One region of the Pseudomonas sp. GW822-FHT04H02 genome, then DNA from elsewhere that is predicted to be linked to it. Evidence: predicted binding sites of a transcription regulator. Region 1 holds the regulator's gene; the other holds the start of a gene.

Region 1 (7,282 bases):
TGGCCATGATGCTTTTGCCATCGACCATGGAATCCGGGGTCCTGCCGGCGCGGATCTGGCAGGGAAACTGCCCGGCCACGCCGACGAACTTGGCCGAGGCACGGGCATGCAGGCCCAGTTTATTGATGATCTCGATTTCCAGAGCTGGCATCGCGGGGTAGATCCTTTCAGCTAAGGTCGCGGTGGCGAACCTGGACGTTCTTCAGGGATTTTTGCAGGACCTGGCCCAGGCGCTCGGTCAGGTACACGGAGCGGTGGTGCCCGCCGGTGCAGCCGATGGCGATGGTCACATAGGCGCGGTTGCTGGCGGCAAAGCGTGGCAGCCATTTGAGCAGGTAGCTGGAGATGTCCTGGAACATTTCCTCGACATCGGGTTGCGCCGCCAGATACTCGGCCACGGGCGCATCCAGGCCTGATTGGGCGCGCAACTCGGGCTTCCAATACGGGTTGGGCAGGCAGCGCACGTCGAACACCAGGTCTGCATCTACCGGCATGCCGCGCTTGAAGCCGAAGGACTCCACCAGGAACGCGGTACCGGGTTCCGGCTGGTTCAACAGTCGCAGCTTGATGGTGTCGCGCAGCTGGTAAAGGTTCAGGTTGGTGGTGTTGACCTTGAGATCGGCCAGGTCGACGATCGGCCCCAGCAGTTGGGTTTCATCGTGGATGGCTTCGGCCAGGGAGCGGTTGGCGCTGCTCAGCGGGTGGCGCCGACGGGTCTCGGAGAAGCGCTTGAGCAGGGTCTCTTCGTCGGCATCCAGGTACAGCACGTCGCACTGGATATGCCGGCTGCGCACTTCTTCCAGCAATTCGGGGAAGCGCGACAGATGACTGGGCAGGTTGCGGGCATCGATGGACACCGCCACCAGCGGTTGCGCCAGTTCGGTGTGGATCAACGCACGTTCAGCCAGTTCCGGCAGCAAGCCGGCTGGCAGGTTGTCGATGCAGTAGTAGCCGTGGTCCTCGAGAACATCGAGGGCGGTGCTTTTACCTGAGCCGGAGCGGCCGCTGACGATGATCAAACGCATGATTACTGACCGTTTTGCTCGTCCAGAACGACCTGATACAAGGCTTCGTTGCTGGTGGCACTGCGCAGCCGGTCACGGACTTCCTTGCGATCGAGCATGCTGGCGATCTGCCGGAGCAGTTCCAGGTGTGCATCGGTCGCGGCTTCCGGAACCAGCAGGACGAACAGCAGGTCGACCGGTGCGCCATCGATGGCGTCGAAATCGATCGGAGCGTCCAGGTGCATCAGCGCACTGATGGGCGACTCGCAGCCTTTGAGGCGGCAGTGGGGAATGGCGATGCCGTTGCCAAAACCGGTGGAACCGAGTTTTTCACGGGCAATCAGGCTCTCGAAGACATCCTGCATCTCCAGATCAGGCACTTCACGGCTGATCAGGTTGGCAATTTGTTCGAGGGCGCGTTTTTTACTGCCGCCCGGCACGTTCACCAGGGAACGGCCGGGGGTCAGGATGCTTTCAAGTCGGATCATGGGAGGGGAGTGTTAGCGACCCGTGCCTTGGAGAAGGTGGAGTTGCTTTTCCTTATGCTTTTTCAGTTGGCGGTCAAGCTTGTCCGTGAGCAGGTCGATTGCGGCATACATATCGTCATGTTCTGCGTTGGCAACGACCTCCCCACCGTGGATGTGCAGGGTGGCTTCGATTTTCTGCTTCAGCTTCTCGACAGCCATGGTGACCTGCACATTGGTAATCTTGTCGAAGTGCCTCTCCAGCCGGTCGAGTTTTTCGCCGATGTAGACGCGCAGGGGTTCAGTCACTTCGAGTTGGTGTCCACTGATGTTGACTTGCATACAGCTTCTCCTTCGTTGCCAGTGCATAACGCGGCAGGCTGGGTTGCCTGCCACCTAGACTACGTTTGAAAACGACACCGGGCCCTTTTCAAACACACTCTGAAACGCTGTGGCCAGCCCTGCGGCTACATCAACCGCTTACGTTCGCTGGAAGGCGCGATCCCAAGGGATTCGCGGTACTTGGCGACGGTACGACGGGCTACCTGAATGCCTTGTGCCTCCAGTAAACCAGCGATCTTGCTGTCACTCAACGGCTTTTTCTGATTTTCCGCGGCCACCAATTTTTTGATGATCGCGCGGATCGCCGTGGACGAGCATTCACCGCCTTCCGAAGTGCTGACGTGGCTGGAGAAAAAGTATTTCAGCTCATATATGCCCCGTGGGGTATGCATGAATTTTTGCGTGGTCACCCGGGAAATCGTCGATTCGTGCATGCCCACCGCCTCGGCGATATCGTGCAGAACCAGCGGCTTCATCGCTTCATCGCCATATTCGAGAAAGCCGCGCTGGTGCTCGACGATCTGGGTGGCGACCTTCATCAGGGTTTCATTGCGGCTTTGCAGGCTCTTGATGAACCAGCGGGCTTCCTGCAACTGGTTGCGCATGAAGGTGTTGTCGGCGCTGGTGTCGGCGCGGCGTACAAAACCGGCGTACTGGGCGTTGACCCGCAGGCGCGGCACGGATTCCTGGTTCAGTTCCACCAGCCAGCGTTCGTTGTCCTTGCGCACTATGACGTCCGGGACCACGTATTCGGCTTCGCTGGATTCGATCTGCGATCCGGGGCGGGGGTTGAGGCTCTGCACCAGCTCGATGACCTGGCGCAGCTCATCTTCCTTGAGCTTCATGCGCCGCATCAGCTGGCTGTAGTCGCGGCTGCCCAGGAGGTCGATGTAGTCACTGACCAGGCGCTGGGCCTCGCCCAGCCAGGGCGTTTTCGCCGGCAGCTGGCGCAGTTGCAGCAACAGGCACTCGCCCAGGTTGCGGGCGCCGATGCCCGCAGGTTCGAATTGCTGGATGCGGTGCAGGACGGCTTCTATCTCGTCCAGTTCGATGTCCAGTTCCGGATCGAAGGCTTCGAGGATCTCCTCGAGGGTTTCGTCCAGGTAGCCCTGATTGTTGATGCAGTCGATCAGGGTCACGGCAATCAGGCGGTCGGTGTCCGACATCGGCGCCAGGTTCAGTTGCCAGAGCAGGTGGCTCTGCAGGCTTTCGCCCGCCGAAGTGCGGGTGGTGAAGTCCCACTCGTCGTCATCGCTGCTGGGCAGGCTGCTGGCGCTGGTCTGGTAGACGTCTTCCCAGGCGGTGTCGACCGGCAGTTCGTTGGGGATGCGCTCGTTCCACTCACCGTCCTCGAGGTTGTCCACCGTGGGGGCGGTTTCCTGGTAGGAGGGCTCCTGGATCTCGGTATTGGGTTTGGACTCGGTGTTGTCGGCCAGGGGGTCGCTGTTGTCGAAGTCGTCGCCTTCTTCCTGGCGCTCGAGCATCGGGTTGGACTCCAGGGCTTCCTGGATTTCCTGTTGCAGGTCCAGGGTCGACAATTGGAGCAGGCGGATGGCCTGTTGCAGCTGCGGTGTCATCGTCAGCTGCTGGCCCATTCTAAGGACTAGCGATGGTTTCATGGCAGGGGCTTAACACCTTATTTGCCGGCGCACATGCGCCATCCACTACAGGGCGCCGGAGCGCCAAACATAAGCAAATTATATGCCTGAAACTGAAGTGTTTGCCTAGAGCGCTGTAACAATAAAGTTTGTAGGGTTTTATTGTTCCCGGCGCCCTGGCGTCCAGCCCAACACATCAGCCCTTACAGGCGGAACTCATGGCCCAGATAGACTTCCTTGACCAGTTCGTTGGCCAGGATGGTCTCGGAGTCGCCTTCGGCGATCAGTTGCCCGTCGTTGACGATGTAGGCGGTCTCGCAGATGTCCAGGGTTTCCCGGACGTTGTGGTCGGTAATCAGCACCCCGATGCCCTTGGCCTTGAGGTGGTGGATGATCTGCTTGATATCGCCCACCGAGATCGGGTCGACACCGGCGAAGGGTTCGTCCAGCAGGATGAACTTGGGCGCGGTGGCCAGGGCCCGGGCGATCTCCACGCGGCGCCGCTCACCACCGGACAGGCTCATGCCGAGGTTGTCGCGGATGTGGTTGATGTGGAATTCCTGCAGCAGGCTTTCCAGTTCCTGGCGACGGCCGGCCTTGTCGAGCTCCTTGCGGGTCTCGAGGATGGCCATGATGTTGTCGGCCACCGACAGCTTGCGAAAGATCGAGGCTTCCTGGGGCAGGTAGCCGATACCGGCGCGTGCGCGGCCGTGCATCGGTTGGTGGCTGACATCCAGGTCGTCGATCAGGACGCGGCCCTGATCGGCCTGGACCAGGCCGACGATCATGTAGAAGCAGGTGGTCTTGCCGGCGCCGTTGGGGCCGAGCAGGCCGACGATCTGACCGCTGTCGATGGACAGGCTGACATCACGCACGACCTGGCGGCTCTTGTAGCTCTTGGCCAGATGCTGAGCTTTCAGAGTTGCCATTACTGGGCCTTTTGCTCGTCGGTTTTCTTTTTCGGCTGGATGACCATGTCGATCCGCGGACGCGGCGCGGTAACCGAGCTGCCATTGGCGCGACCGGCGTTGGCAACCTGCTTGACGGTGTCGTAGACGATCTTCTCGCCTTCGGTGGTATTACCGTCGTTGATGACCTTGGCCTTGTCGATCAGCACGATGCGGTTCTGCTGGGCATGGTACTGGATGGTCACGGCGTAGGCCTGGACCGGTTTCGGGTCGGTCTGCTTCTGCAGTTGCTCGAAGTAGGCGAGGTTGCCCACCGAGGTCACCACGTCGATTTCACCGGTCTTGGACCGGGTGATGGTCACGGTGTTACCGGTGATCTTCATCGAGCCCTGGGTGATGATGACATCGCCCTTGTAGGTGGCCACGCCGTTCTTGTCGTCCAGCTGGGCGTCGTCGGCCTGGATGCGGATCGGCTGTTGGCTATCGTTCGGCAGAGCCCAGGCGCTCACGCTTCCCAGTGCTGCGCCCAGACTGAGCAAAATAGGGAGGGTTTTAACGAGCCTCATACTGTCCTCTTACGTTCGATAGCAGGTTCATCCTGCCGTCTTTCAAATACGCTTTCATTCCCTTGGCCGTAGTCACGCCGCCGGCGCCGTCGATTCTAACGGCTTGCTCGGTCTGCGCATATTGCTTCTGCGGGAATACTGTCATGCGGGTTGTGGTGATCAGCAGGTTGCGGTTGTGCTCGTCGGTGCGGGAAACCCGTACCGAATCGATCAGCTCGACCTCGGTGCCGTCCGGGTTGACCTCGCCGCGTTCGCTCTGGACATGCCAGGGGAACGTGGTGCCACGGTACATCTGCAGGTCCGGCTTGGTCAGCAGGGTCACTTCGCTGGCCTTGACGTGCTCGACCTTGTCCGAGGTCATTTCGTACTGCAGTTTGCCGTCGGGCAGGTACTGCACGCTGCGGGCGTTGATCACGTAGTAGTCAATGGCGCTTTCGTCGACCTGGGCCACCGGCTTGTCGAGGAAGCGTTCCGGGCTGATGTTCCAGTAACCGACCGCTGCGAACAGCAGGGCGATGGTCCCGAAGATCAGGATGTTGCGAATCTTTTTGCTCAGCATGGGAAGGCTCTATAAGTAAGCGGCATTGGCTGCTTCAAGGCGGTCCTGGGCACGCAGGATCAGTTCGCAGAACTCGCGGGCGGCACCTTCGCCGCCGCGGGCCACCGTGACGCCGTGGGCGTGTTCGCGGACAAACGCTGCGGCATTGGCCACCGCCATGCCCAGCCCCACGCGGCGGATCACCGGCAGGTCGGGCAAATCGTCGCCCAGATAGGCGACCTGTTCATAGCTTAGGCCCAGTTGGCCAAGAAGCTCGTCCAATACCACCAGCTTGTCTTCGCGGCCCTGGTACAGGTGGGGAATCCCCAGGTTCTTGGCCCGGCGCTCTACCACCGGGGTCTTGCGCCCGCTGATGATCGCCGTCTGTACGCCGGCTGCCATGAGCATCTTGATGCCCTGGCCGTCCAGGGTGTTGAAGGTCTTGAACTCGCTGCCGTCTTCGAGGAAGTACAGGCGCCCGTCAGTCAGCACGCCGTCGACATCGAATACCGCCAGCTTGATGTTTTTACCGCGTTGCAGCAGGTCGGCACTCATCACATCACTCCCGCGCGCAGCAGATCGTGCATGTTCAAGGCGCCGATCGGCCGGTCTTCCTTGTCCACCACCACCAGGGCGCTGATCTTGTGGTCTTCCATGATTTTCAGGGCTTCGGCGGCCAGCATGTCGGCACGTGCGGTCTTGCCATGAGGGGTCATCACCGAATCGATGGTGGCATGGTGTATATCGATGGCCCGATCCAGGGTGCGACGCAGGTCGCCGTCGGTGAAGATCCCGGCCAGGCGGCCGTCGGCCTCCAGGATCACGGTCATGCCCAGGCCCTTGCGGGTCATTTCCATGAGCGCGTCCTTGAGCAGGGTGCCGCGTTGCACCTGGGGCAGATCGCTGCCTTCGTGCATGACGTTCTCCACCTTGAGCAGCAGGCGACGGCCCAGGGCACCACCCGGGTGGGAGAAGGCAAAGTCCTCGGCAGTGAAGCCCCGGGCTTCCAGCAGCGCCACGGCCAGGGCGTCGCCCATGACCAGGGCGGCGGTGGTCGAGGAGGTCGGTGCCAGGTTCAGCGGGCAGGCTTCGTGCTCGACGTGGACGTTGAGGTTGACATCAGCCGCCTTGGCCAGCGGCGACTCGGGGTTGCCGGTGAGGCTGATCAACTGGATGCCCAGACGCTTGATCAGGGGCAGCAGGGTGACGATTTCGTTGGTGGAGCCGGAGTTGGAGAGGGCCAGGATCACGTCATCGCGAGTGATCATGCCCATGTCGCCATGGCTGGCTTCGGCAGGATGGACGAAGAAGGCCGTGGTCCCGGTGCTGGCCAGGGTAGCGGCAATCTTGTTGCCGACGTGCCCGGACTTGCCCATGCCGACCACCACTACGCGGCCTTTGCTGGCCAGAATCATCTCGCAAGCGCGTACGAAATCTGCGTCGATATGGGGCAGCAAGCCTTCTACTGCCTGTAGTTCGAGGCGGATGGTGCGTTGTGCTGATTGAATCAGGTCGCTGGATTGGCTCATGTCTGAAATCGTATAGCCCGATGAAAAGGCGGCGATTATAGCGGTAATGAACAAATCCCTCACGCAAGTTCGTCAGGCTTTGTCTACCGGGCGTGAGGAAAGCCTGGTTTTTGCCTGTCGTCGACCTGAACGGGGGTGGCGTCGGCCTTGGGGGCTCCGTATCAGCAGTGATATAGTTCGCCGCCAGTTCGGCCTGCCCAGGGGCATGTACTCCCGGCAGGGAGCCAAGCGTCCGAGTGATAGGCTGCATCGCAAGGAGTTTAGATGAGTGCCGATAACGCCTACGCGGTCGAGCTGAAGGGACTGTCCTTCAAGCGCGGTACGCGCAGCATT
Region 2 (7,282 bases), on a different contig from region 1:
TGCCCTGTTTCGGCTCTTTGTGGCAGATCGGGTCGCGTTTGGATCAACGGCTCCTAGGGACGCAGGGGCCTGAGGTTTGTCGGGAGTTTGAGGAGCAAGGCCACCCACCCGATGGCCTCAGTGATGCAGCAGTGACAGCAACAAGATCAGGTTGAGCAGCAAGGCGAGCAGGGCGATGCCGCGCCAGACTTTCAGCGGTTCGCGTTCCAGTAATGGCCGCGATCTGGTGCTCAAGCTGCGGCGTTCGCCCTGTTCCAGCGCCAGCAGCCATTCTTCGGCAGTTTCGTAGCGCTGTGCCGGATCGGCATTCACCCCGCGCTCTAGGCTTTGTGCCAACCATTCCGGCAGGTCCGGGCGGTAGCGGCCGGGGTTCGTCGCTGCGCCGAAACGCGGGCGCTGGAAGGCTTCGATCTCGCCGTGGGGGTAGTGCCCGGTCAGCAGGTAGTACAGGCTGACGCCTACCGCATAGAGGTCCTGTTGCGGGCCGGGAGGTTCACCGTCGAAGGCTTCCGGGGCGATAAAGCTCGGGGTGCCGGGTAGCAGGTGTGCCGGGTCCGCCGAGAGGCCGGGGCAGTACGCCAGGCCGAAATCCAGTACCCGCAGTTCGCCATCGTCCCCCAGCAGCAGGTTGTCCGGTTTGATATCCCGGTGCAGGATCTGCCGCCGGTGCAGCAGACCGATTGCGCGTAGCAGATGCTCGGCCAGGGGCTGCCACTGGGCCAGGGGCAAGGGGCCGTTCTGGCGAAGCAGTTGTGCCAGGGTACGGCCCGGGTATTCGCGCATCAGGTAGTACAGGTGCTGGCGTGAAGTTGCGCTGTGTACCTGGGGAAAGTGACGCCCGGCAACGCGGCGCAGCAGCCATTCTTCGCATAGCAGTCCCTGGCAGGCCGTCAGGTCGTTGTGCAGGGCCGGGGGCAAGGTCTTCAGCAGCCAGGTTTGTTGCTGTTCGTCGTGTACCCGATACAGCAAGGCCTGCTGGCTGTGGCTGAGCAATGCCTCGACTTGCCAGCCCTCGAAGCGCTGGCCGGGTTTCAGCGGCGGCGGCAGGGGCCATTGCTGCAGCTGCAGCAGGGCGTCACCGAGGCTGCTTTCGCCGAGCTCATCGACTCGCACCAGCAGCGCGCTGGCGTTGTCCTGGCTGCCGGCCAGGTGGGCGGCGCGGACCAGGGTCTGTACAGCGCTGTCCGGGTCCGTCTGGTCACGCAGAATGGCAGCGATGGCGCTGTCGCCCAGGGTGGCCCAGACTCCATCGCTGAGCATCAGGAAGCTTTCGCCCTGGCGCAGTTCGCCGTCGAGGAAGTCCAGCACCAGATGTTGGTCCAGGCCCAGGGCACGCTTGAGCACATGCTGCATGCCCGGTTGCTCCCAGACGTGGTCCTGGCTGATGCGTTGCAACTGCTGCCGGTGCCAGCGGTAGACCCGGCAGTCGCCGACATGGGCCAGGGTGAAGCGCCGGCCCCGCAACACCAAAGCGCTGAGGGTGGTGAGCAGTGGCTGGCCGCCGCCGTTGGCCTGGAGCCAACGATTCTGGGCGACCAGCAGGCGTTCCAGGGCTTGGGCCACAGCCCAGGTTTGCGGGGTGGCGTAGTAGTCCAGGGCCAGGGCCTGCACGCTTGAACGGGCGGCGAGGCCGCCGTCGGCGCACTGGCTCACACCGTCGGCGATGGCGAACAACAGGCCTTTGCTTGCGGCCAGGTCCGGCGCCGGGGTGACCCGGCGCAGGGCGTCCTGATTTTCCGCCCGCGGTCCGGTGGCGCTGGCCTCGGCGTGGCTCAATTGCAGGCCCATGACGCCCTCAGACCCGCGCCGCAGTCACGGCGGCGGAGCCCCAGGTGGTTCTCCAGCGGCGCTTGACCCCGTGCAGGCCGAACCAGGCCAGGACCCCGAGGCTGGCGAACAGCCACAGCGCCAGTTGATAGCTGCCGGTGCTCTGCTTGATCGCACCCATGCCCGCCGCCAGGGCAAAACCGCCGATGCCGCCGGCCATGCCGATCAGCCCGGTCATGACCCCTATTTCCCGGCGAAAGCGCTGCGGCACCAGTTGGAATACCGCGCCATTGCCTGCGCCGAGACCGAGCATGCAGACGAACAGCGCCAGCGCCGCATAGGAACTGGGCAGGTTGAAGCCTACGGCGGCGATGCACACCACCGCCACGCTATACATGCCGAGCAAGGTGCGAATACCGCCGAAACGGTCGGCCAGGGCGCCGCCCAGAGGGCGCATCAGGCTGCCGCCGAAGACGCAGGCGGCGGTGTAGTAGCCTGCGGAGATCGGGCTCAGACCGTACTGGTCGTTGAAGTAGCCGGGCAGGGCGCTGGCCAGGCCGATGAAGCCGCCGAAGGTCACGCTGTAGAAGAACATGAACCACCAGCTGTCACGATCACCCAGGGCCTTGAAGTAGTCGGCCATGGACTTGGCCTGGGGCCGTTGGGGGGCGTTCTTGGCGAGCCAGGCGAACAGCGCCAGGGTCACCAGCAGGGGAATCAGGGCGAGGCCGAACACATTGCTCCAGCCATAGGCCGCTGCCAGTACCGGTGCCAGCAGGGCGGCGAACACCGTGCCGGAGTTGCCGGCGCCGGCGATGCCCATGGCCTTGCCCTGGTGCTGCGGCGGGTACCACTGCGAGGCCAGGGGCAGGGCCACGGCGAAGGAAGCCCCGGCCATGCCGAGGCATACCCCCAGCAGCAGCGCCTGCTCATAGCTGTGGATGCCCAGCTTCCAGGCCATGAACAGCGCGCCGATGACGATCACCTGGCCGATCAGGCCGGCGGTCTTAGGTGACAGGCGATCGGCCAGCAGGCCCATGATGAAGCGCAGTACTGCGCCGGCGAGGATCGGCGTGGCCACCATCAGCCCGCGCTGTTGGGTGCTCAGGTGCAGATCGGCGGCGATCTGCACTGCCAGGGGCCCTAGCAGATACCAGACCATGAAGCTCAGGTCGAAATACAGAAAGGCCGCGAACAGGGTCGGGGTGTGGCCGGATTTCCAGAAGCTTGAATTCATCGCGCACCTCAGCTGATAAGAGTCGTTGGAGTCGTCATGAGCTTGCAGGTGGAGCGCCGCCACGGCCGCGCCACCGACCCCGGTCAGTGGGGCCAAAACGAAAAAACGTCGGCACCCGGCTCGTTGAGGGCGAGCAGGGCGCGCGACGTCTTTGTCGTAGGTGGGGCAACCGCCGTTGGTTACCGGTGTGGATCTGATAGCAAGAGCCGCGCCAACCTGCGGCCGATGCTGGCTCGCATGGGCAGGTTCGCTGTAGGAGCTGGCTTGCCAGCGAAGGCACCCTCAAGACTGGCGCAAGGTTCAGAGGCCTATTCGCCGGCAAGCCGGCTCCTACGGGGCGCAGGTCAGCCCAGCAGTTCCTGCATGGCGATGATCTGTTCCGCGACCTGGATCAGCTTCTGCTGTTTGCTCATGGCCTGGCGACGCATCAGGGTGTAGGCCTGTTCTTCGTCGCAGTCCTTCATCTTCATCAACAGGCCCTTGGCCAGTTCGATGCGCTTGCGCTCGGCCAGTTGCTGGTCCCGGGCCTGGAGTTGCGCGCGCAGGGCCTGGTCGCTTTCAAAGCGCGCCATGGCCACGTCGAGGATAGGCTGCAGGCGCTGGACCTGGATGCCCTCGACGATGTAGGCGCTGACCCCGGACTTGATCGCCTGGCGCATTACCCCCGGATCGTGTTCATCGGTGAACATCACGATGGGCCGGGGTTGATCGCGGCTGACCAGCACCACTTGCTCCATGACATCGCGGCTGGGTGACTCGGTATCGATCAGGATCACGTCCGGACGCACTGTTTCGACGCGGCCCGGCAGGTCGATGGTCAGGCCGGATTCGTCAATCACCTCGAAACCGGCTTCGCTGAGGGCGGCCTTGAGCCTTCCGACTTTTTTCGCGGTGTCGTTGATCAGCAGGATACGCAGCATGTTCGCGGGCTCCGATCAGCGCTGGGCAACAAGGGGAGGGGTGCCGTTCATCGCATGCAGGCGGAAGCTGCGGGCATAGGCGGCAGGCTCAGAGCCGTCCCACACCTTGCCATCGATCAACTGGCTGCTGCGCATGTCCTGGCCCCAGGCGGCGATGCCCAGCGCGGTGGCGGCTTCGCGGTATAGCTCCAGCTGCTGCACGTGGCGCGCGACGCCCAGGTAATCCGGGTCTTCCCGCAGCAGGCCCCAGCGCCGGAACTGGGTCATGAACCACATGCCGTCGGACAGGTAGGGCAGGTTGACGGCGCCATGATGGTGAAAGCGCAGGGCGTGGGGGTCCTGCCAGCGATTGCCCAGGCCGTCGGCGTAATCCCCCAGCAGCCGCGGCTCGATGCAGTCCAGCGGTGCATTCAGGTAATCGGCAGCGCTCAGCAACTGGGCGGTGCTGCGGCGGTTTTCCGGGCTTTGCTCGATAAAGCGGCTGGCTTCGAGAATCGCCATCACCAGGACCCGGGCGGTGTTCGGGTATTGCTCGACGAAGGCGCGGGTGCAGCCGAGGACTTTTTCCGGGTGATCCGGCCAGATCGCCTGGCTGGTGGCCAGGGTGAAACCCTGATCCTGCTGCACTGCACTGGCGCTCCAGGGTTCGCCGACGCAGAACCCGTCGATGCGCCCGGCCTGCAGATGAGCCACCATCTGCGGTGGCGGCACCACTACGCTGTCGACATCCTGCAGCGGGTGGATACCCTGGCTGGCCAGCCAGTAGTACAGCCACATGGCGTGGGTACCGGTGGGGAAGGTCTGGGCGAAGGTCAGTCGTGCCCGGCTTTGGTGCACATGGCGGTCCAATGTCTCAGGGCTGGTCACCTTGAGGGCTTGCAGTTCCCGGGACAGGTTGATGCTCTGGCCGTTCTGGTTCAGGCCCATGAGCACTGCCATGTCACAGGGGTTGGTGCCGCCGATACCCAGGTGTACCGCGTAGATCAGTCCATACAGGCTGTGGGCGGCGTCCAGCTCGCCGCTCACCAGCTTGTCCCGCAGGCTGGCCCAGGAACTCTGGCGCTTGAGGTTCAGGGTCAGGCCGTAGGGTTGGGCGAAGCCTTGAGTGGCGGCGACCACCACTGAGGCGCAATCGGTCAGGGCCATGAAGCCCAGGTTGATGGCGGACTTTTCCGGGGCATCGCTGCCGTTGACCCAGGCCAGCGGGGTGTTGGGGAGATCGTTCATGACGTGGCACCTTGCATAAAAAAGCGTCGTACCCGCCGACCGGATGAGGCCGGGGCGGGTGACGACGCCATTGTCCTGGGACCTCAGCCGCCCTTGGCCGAGGTCTGCATGCACATGAGAGTGCAAGGCATATGCCAGCCCGGCGGGGATTTCACTTCGCGCCTCGCCTGCAAGCCCCGGGGCCGGCTATAATCGGCGCCCTATTTCGCCGCCAACCGAGTTCATCCCGCCCATGTATACCCTGGCCCGCCAGCTGTTGTTCAAACTCTCCCCGGAAACCTCCCACGATCTGTCCCTGGACCTGATCGGCGCGGGCGGGCGTTTGGGCCTTAACGGGCTGTTGTGCAAGGCCCCGGCGCAGATGCCGGTCAAGGTCATGGGCCTGGAGTTTGCGAACCCGGTAGGGCTGGCTGCGGGCCTGGACAAGAACGGCGCAGCCATCGACGGCTTCGCCCAATTGGGGTTTGGTTTTGTCGAGATCGGCACCGTCACCCCACGCCCGCAACCGGGCAACCCCAAGCCGCGGATCTTCCGCCTGCCTCAGGCCGAGGCCATCATCAACCGCATGGGCTTCAACAACCTGGGGGTCGACAACCTGCTGGCACGGGTCGCGGCCTCGCAATACAAGGGCGTGCTGGGGATCAATATCGGCAAGAACTTCGACACCCCGGTGGAGCGGGCGGTGGATGATTACCTGATCTGCCTGGACAAGGTCTATGCCCATGCCAGCTATGTCACGGTCAACGTCAGCTCGCCCAATACCCCGGGCCTGCGCAGCCTGCAATTTGGCGAGTCGCTCAAGCAACTGCTGGCGGCCTTGAGCCAGCGCCAACAGGAACTGACTGCGATCCACGGCAAGCGTGTACCGCTGGCCATCAAGATCGCTCCGGACATGAGCGACGAGGAAACCGTGGAAGTGGCCCGCGCCCTGCTTGAAACCGGCATGGATGCAGTGATCGCCACCAACACCACTTTGAGCCGTGAAGGCGTCGAAGGCCTGGAGCATGGCGCCGAGGCCGGCGGCCTGTCCGGCGCACCGGTACGGGAAAAGAGCACCCACACGGTCAAGGTACTGGCTGCTGAACTGGCCGGCCGTTTGCCGATCATCGCCGTGGGCGGCATCACCGAAGGCAAGCACGCGGCTGAGAAGATCGCTGCGGGCGCCAGCCTGGTGCAGCTGTATTCGGGGTTCATCTACAAGGGGCCGGCGCTGATTCGCGAGTCGGTGGATGCCATCGCGGCCATGGGCTGAGAGGGAGGGACGGCACGCGGGCATAAAAAAGGGCTCCTCGAAGGAGCCCCTGGGCCGAAGCCCGCCGCCCGGATGGGGCGTGCGTGGTTAAGTCGTCATCTATTCAAGTTTTAGGTGTCGGAATGTGCCCTGATCAGCCGACAGCGCGAAGTTCGTTGAGTCTGTGGATGCCCGCAGTGCCTGTCATACCGTCCCAGTTGTCGCCGCGTCCTTCTCGCCAGCCGTTAATCCAGGCTTGGCGTACCGACGGTAGAGTAAATGGGCAAAGCTCACGGGACTTGCCATTAACGCCATACTGATATCCGCGTAAAAACGCTTTTTCCAACGGATCACGCTTTAGTCTTCTCATAGGGTGTTTCCCTCACTTGTTGACTGCTTTATGTCCCGTCGACCTTCGTTGAGGTCGGGCAGATTGCTTCTGCCGTTGGTGCTCGCTGCCGGCGTCGCGAGCCTTGATGTTGACGCCGTTGCGGCGCCAACCTGTGTTGAGTTCTAACCAATAGGTCACAGCAAGTGAATGATCGTTTTGTCATAAGGACGTAACGATAATGCTGTCCAGGCCATAAGCCTGGGGCGGTTTTGTATCGTGCCTGTCACGCAAAGCCCCCTGTGATCAGCCTCTCACTAGATGATGAGGTTAATGCTTTAGTGAGAATGTCGAACGGTTGCACTCAACTACTATTCGACGAAGGGTCGACTTATGTCATTTTGTTGCCCTGACTTTTTATCTGTCCCGGCCTCTAAGCTCTTTTGCCCTGCAAGAAAGCCAGCCTGCCGGGGTGGGACGGCGCAGTTTCGCGCCACACGAGCGCTCTTGAAGAAAAGCGCTTGATTGAAAACCGAACGGGCGATGCGTTGCCCGTTCACTTATTGCTAAAG

What was found. Region 1 encodes sigma-54, which starts transcription at its own class of promoters, with help from an activator protein. Its sites were predicted from a motif close to ANTGGCATNNANNTTGCTNT; they were not measured.
Region 2: the regulator sigma-54 is predicted to act here: its motif matches at 5,271-5,290, upstream of AC1RMG_RS27565 (CmpA/NrtA family ABC transporter substrate-binding protein).

The regions. Positions count from the first base shown of each region.
Region 1 covers NZ_JBXAMM010000002.1:213,035-220,316, forward strand. Annotated here, with positions in the region: gene AC1RMG_RS07635 (HPr family phosphocarrier protein) at 1-151, opposite strand, end outside; gene rapZ (RNase adapter RapZ) at 168-1,025, opposite strand; gene ptsN (PTS IIA-like nitrogen regulatory protein PtsN) at 1,028-1,492, opposite strand; gene hpf (ribosome hibernation-promoting factor, HPF/YfiA family) at 1,505-1,810, opposite strand; gene AC1RMG_RS07655 (RNA polymerase factor sigma-54) at 1,936-3,429, opposite strand; gene lptB (LPS export ABC transporter ATP-binding protein) at 3,612-4,337, opposite strand; gene lptA (lipopolysaccharide transport periplasmic protein LptA) at 4,337-4,882, opposite strand; gene lptC (LPS export ABC transporter periplasmic protein LptC) at 4,869-5,441, opposite strand; gene AC1RMG_RS07675 (KdsC family phosphatase) at 5,451-5,975, opposite strand; gene AC1RMG_RS07680 (KpsF/GutQ family sugar-phosphate isomerase) at 5,975-6,949, opposite strand; gene AC1RMG_RS07685 (ATP-binding cassette domain-containing protein) at 7,214-7,282, shown strand, end outside.
Region 2 covers NZ_JBXAMM010000007.1:206,185-213,466, reverse strand. Annotated here, with positions in the region: gene AC1RMG_RS27580 (bifunctional protein-serine/threonine kinase/phosphatase) at 118-1,788, opposite strand; gene AC1RMG_RS27575 (nitrate/nitrite transporter) at 1,796-3,004, opposite strand; gene AC1RMG_RS27570 (ANTAR domain-containing response regulator) at 3,349-3,924, opposite strand; gene AC1RMG_RS27565 (CmpA/NrtA family ABC transporter substrate-binding protein) at 3,940-5,151, opposite strand; gene AC1RMG_RS27560 (quinone-dependent dihydroorotate dehydrogenase) at 5,384-6,403, shown strand; gene rmf (ribosome modulation factor) at 6,537-6,752, opposite strand.